One region of the Streptomyces sp. SAS_281 genome, then DNA from elsewhere that is predicted to be linked to it. Evidence: riboswitches for the same ligand, from Rfam matches in the RefSeq annotation. Region 1 holds a riboswitch; the other holds the start of a gene.

Region 1 (2,192 bases):
GGACACGGTGGTCTCCGGCGCCGTCTCGCGCGGGGCGGTGAGCCGGTCGGTGGCCGTCACCCCGCGAGCCCGTAAGCGCGCAGCCCGGCGGCCACCAGCTCCACGCCCTCGACCGTGCGGATGGTCGGGTTCATGGCCTGGCCGCTGAGCAGGACGTAGCGCTTGTGGCGTACGGCGTCCATGTTCTTCGTGACGGGGTTGGACTCCAGGAAGGCGATCTTCCCGGCGGCGCTCTCGGCGGTCTGCGACTTGCGGGTGAGGTCGCCGATGACCAGCAGGTCCGGGTTGCGGTCGGCGACGGTCTCCCAGTTGATCTGGGGCCATTCGTCGTGCGTGTCGTCGAAGACGTTCTTCAGGCCCAGTTCCCGGGTGATGATGCCCGGCGCCCCGCAGCAGCCCGCCAGGTAGGGGGACTCGGAGTTGGCGAACCAGTACAGGACGGAGGTGCCGGAGCCGTCGACGCCGCCGGCGGCCGCGCGGATCCGGGCGCGGAGCCGTGCGACCAGCTTCTCGCCGCGCTCGGGCACGCCGAACACCCGGGCCAGGTCGCGTACTTCGTCGTAGACGCTGTTCATGGTGAGGGCGCCGGTGCGGACGCCGTCGCCGTCCCTGGTGTTGTCCTTGGCCGTGCAGTCGGCGGGCGAGACGTAGGTGGGGACGCCCAGTTCCTCGAACTGTTCGCGCGGGGCGACGCCGCCCTTGGCGAGGGTCGACTCGAAGTCGGCGGCGACGAAGTCGGGCTCCTGGTCGAGGACCTTCTCGGAGGAGGGCCGGTTGTCGGCGATCCGCTTCACGCCCGCGTTGGCCTTCTCCAGGCCCTTCATCACCGGGTCGGTCCAGGTGGCGGTGGCGGCCATCCGGTCCTGGAGGCCGAGCGAGAGCAGGATCTCCGTGGTGCCCTGGTCGACGGAGACCGCGCGGCGGGGTGCGGCGTCCACGGTGACGGTGCGTCCGCAGTTCCTGAGCGTGACCGGATAGCCGTCCGCCGCGCCGGACGCGTCGGCCTTACCGGCGGGGGACCCCCCGCAGGCCGTCAGCAGCAGGAGCGCGGCGGCGAGCAGGGCGGCGGAACGGGCGGGGCCGGATATCGGCGGCACGGGGTACCTCGGCGTCTCTGGGCCCATGCGCGGGGCCCGCTGTACGGAACCCGCCGCCCGGTCCCGGACGGCGGTCGCCAGCAGGTCTTCGGACTCGGGTTCGCTCGGACAGGACGCCTTCCCGGGAGACGGTGGTCTCCCAGTGGCCGTGGCCCCGCCCGTCCCCCTCACCGCTGCGCGTCAGCTCCGGATTCGCACCGGATTCCCTGACTCCCACGTGGAGTTCGACTGGCTCCGGGGACGCTACCACGGGCGTCCCGCGCGGTTCGGCGCCGCCCCCGGGGACTCATGGGCGCTGCAGGGCCACCACCGCGTTGTGCCCGCCGAAGCCGAAGGAGTGGCTGACGGCCCGGTGGACGGGCCGCACCAGCGGCACCTTCGTGACGCAGTCGATGTCGAACCCGGGCGCGGGGGCGTCCAGGTTCGCGACCGGCGGGACGACCCCGCGCTGGAGAGTGAGGATCGTCAGCCCCGCCTCGATCGCCCCGGCCGCGCCCATGCAGTGCCCGAGCACACCCTTGGGGGCGGTGACGGGTGGCCGGTGCGGGTACACCCGGCTGATCAGCGCGGCCTCGGCGGCGTCGTTGCGTACGGTCGCGGTGCCGTGCGCGTTGACGTGCTCCACCTCGTCGGCCCGCCAGCCCGCGTTCCGCAGTGCGGCCTCGACGGCGGCCCGGGCGACCCGCCCGTCGGGGTGCGGGCTGGTCGGGTGGTGGGCGTCCGTGGTGGCGCCGGTGCCGGCGAGCAGGGCCCGGGGTTCGGCGCCCCTGGCCTCCGCGTCGGCGGCGCGTTCCAGCACCATGACGGCGGCGCCCTCGCCCATGACGAGTCCGGCGCGGTCGGCGGCGAAGGGCCGGCTGAGCCGGGACAGGTCGCCGTCCGCACGGGCGGCGGCCCCGGACCGGGCGAAGCCGGTCATGGCGATCGGGAAGACGGTCGACTCGGTCGCCCCCGCGACGGCCACGTCGCACTGCCCGGTCACCAGCAGGTCGCGGGCGACGGACAGCGCGGTGACGCCCGACGAGCAGGCGGTGCAGGGGGCCATGCTGGGGCCGGTGGCCCGCATCTCGATCGCGATCTCGGCGGCGGGCATGT
Region 2 (2,192 bases), on a different contig from region 1:
GCTCCCGCGCCCAGCCGGGCGGCCACGCCGACTCCGAGGGCGAGCACGCCCACCCGGCGCGAGAGCCGCACGGCGCGCTCGATGTCCCCGGTCTCCACGGCACGGCCCGCCTCCCCGTTGAGTACGGGCCGGTGCTCGACGCGCCCCCCGTACGCGAGGGTCCCGCCCAGCCGTACGCCGAGCGCCCCGGCGAACGCGGCCTCCACGGGCCCCGCGTTGGGGCTCGGGTGCTTCGCGGCGTCGGCCCGCCAGGCCCGCACCGCCTCCCGGGGGCGGCCGCCGGAGGCCACGGCGAGCAGGGCGGTGAGCCGGGCGCCGGGCCAGCCCGCGAGGTCGTCCAGCCGGGCGGATGCCCAGCCGTACCGCAGGTAGCGGGGCGACTTGTGGCCGACCATCGCGTCGAGCGTGTTGGCGGCGCGGAAGCCGACGAGCCCGGGGACACCGGCGAGGGCGCCCCAGACGAGGGCGCCGACCACGGCGTCCGAGGTGTTCTCGGCGACGGACTCCACGACGGCGCGCGCGATCCCGGGGCCGTCCAGCGCCTGCGGGTCGCGCCCGCACAGGTGCGGCAGCCGCTCCCGGGCCGCGTCGATGTCGCCCGCGGCGAGCGCCCCGCCGATGGTCCGGGCCTCCCGCCCCAGCGACGTACCGCCGACGACGGACCAGGTGGCGGCGGCGGTCAGGGCCACGGAGGCGACGGGGCGGCGGCGCAGGGCGCGGGCGGCGAGCGCGGCGCTCCCGGCGGCGCCCCCGGCGCAGACCAGGGTGTGCAGGGCGCCCCGGCCGCGATGGTCGCGCCAGAGCCGGTCCTCGACGGCCGCGGCGGCCCGCCCGAAGGCGGCGACCGGGTGCCCCCTGCGGGGGTCACCGAGCAGCAGGTCGGCGATCAGGCCGGCGGTGGCGCCGTACGCGTAGATGCGATCGGCACGCACGGTTCAGCCGACCGCACCCGAGGCTGCCGACAGGGGGCGTGGGGAGAAGGTCGCACGGCAGCCGGGCATGGCGATATGTCCTCACTCAGGGTCCGCGCCCTGGTTCGACGTGACGGCGACGAGAGTCTCCTGGCTTCCGGATCGGCGGGTTCCCCGGTCTTCCAGCCCGCTCGCGCGGGCCGTGACGTGCGGTGGGGGACCGCTCCCCGGTGACAGTGGCGGGACCGCGCCGGATTCGCACCGGCTTCCTCTGCTGTCGCCGTAATGGCTCCGGCAGTCCACCACGCCCCGCGAACGCCCGTCAACTCACTGTTGACCTGCGGCGGCACGGTGTGGGCGGACGCACACCGGGCCGGACGCGCACGAGGTGCGTCCGGCCCGGGGGAGGGGCGGTGCGTCAGGCGACGATCAGATAGATGCCGTACGCGACCGCCGCCGCGCACAGCCCGAAGCAGACGTACGCACCGGCGCGCGCCAGCAGGAGCGACGAGCCCGCCGGACCGCCCCCGGCGGCCGGCTCCGGCTGCTTGGAGAGGCCGACGATGCCGAGCGTGAAGAGGCCCACCAGGGCGACGGTGGCGACGAGGGAGACGCCGAAGACGGTGCCCAGAGCTGCCCAGTCGATGTTCATACGGGGTGTCCTTAGCGGAGTACCGGGGTCTGTCAGACCGTGGCGGGTCGGGCCGGATCGGCGGCGACGGGACCGGCGGGCGCCGGAATGGTGGCGGCGAGGTCGTGCGCCTGGGCCGCGGTGGGCGGCGGGCTCACGGCCGCGATGGCCTGGGTGACGACACCCGCGGGCTCGGCCGGGGCCGCGTCCGCGGTGCCGGGCGCGACATCGCCGTGGCCGACGGGCTTGCGGCGCGAGAGCACCCAGATCGCCCCGGATCCGGCGATCAGGAGGACCGCGACCACCACGACGCCCCAGGTGCCCTGCTTCGTCAGGAACTCGGCACCCGCGCCGACCAGACCCGCGGCCGGCAGGGTCAGGCCCCAGGCGACGAACATCCGGGTGGCGGTGGACCAGCGGACCACACCCCCGGCACGGCCGAGGCCCGCGCCCATCACGGCCCCGGAGCAGGACTGCGTGGTGGAGAGGGAGAAGCCGAGGTGCGAGGAGGCCAGGATGACGGTGGCCGCGCTGGTCTGGGCGGCGAAGCCCTGCGGGGGCTTCAGCTCGGTCAGGCCGCTGCCCATGGTGCGGATGATGCGCCAGCCGCCGAGGTACGTGCCGAGCGCGATGGCCAGGCCGGCGCTGAC

What was found. A riboswitch is a leader RNA that binds a small molecule or an ion and turns the genes downstream of it on or off. The one in region 1 is predicted to bind cobalamin.
Region 2: it holds a riboswitch for cobalamin, as region 1 does, so the genes downstream of both, ACN6LM_RS11360 (cobalamin biosynthesis protein) here and ACN6LM_RS25410 (ABC transporter substrate-binding protein) in region 1, are expected to answer to the same signal.

The regions. Positions count from the first base shown of each region.
Region 1 is NZ_JBMNDO010000076.1:26,320-28,511, reverse strand. It holds gene ACN6LM_RS25415 (FecCD family ABC transporter permease) at 1-60, opposite strand, end outside; gene ACN6LM_RS25410 (ABC transporter substrate-binding protein) at 57-1,097, opposite strand; cobalamin riboswitch at 1,174-1,330, opposite strand; gene ACN6LM_RS25405 (beta-ketoacyl-[acyl-carrier-protein] synthase family protein) at 1,384-2,192, opposite strand, start outside.
Region 2 is NZ_JBMNDO010000023.1:10,682-12,873, reverse strand. It holds gene ACN6LM_RS11360 (cobalamin biosynthesis protein) at 1-932, opposite strand, end outside; cobalamin riboswitch at 1,056-1,182, opposite strand; gene ACN6LM_RS11355 (hypothetical protein) at 1,330-1,563, opposite strand; gene ACN6LM_RS11350 (inorganic phosphate transporter) at 1,596-2,192, opposite strand, start outside.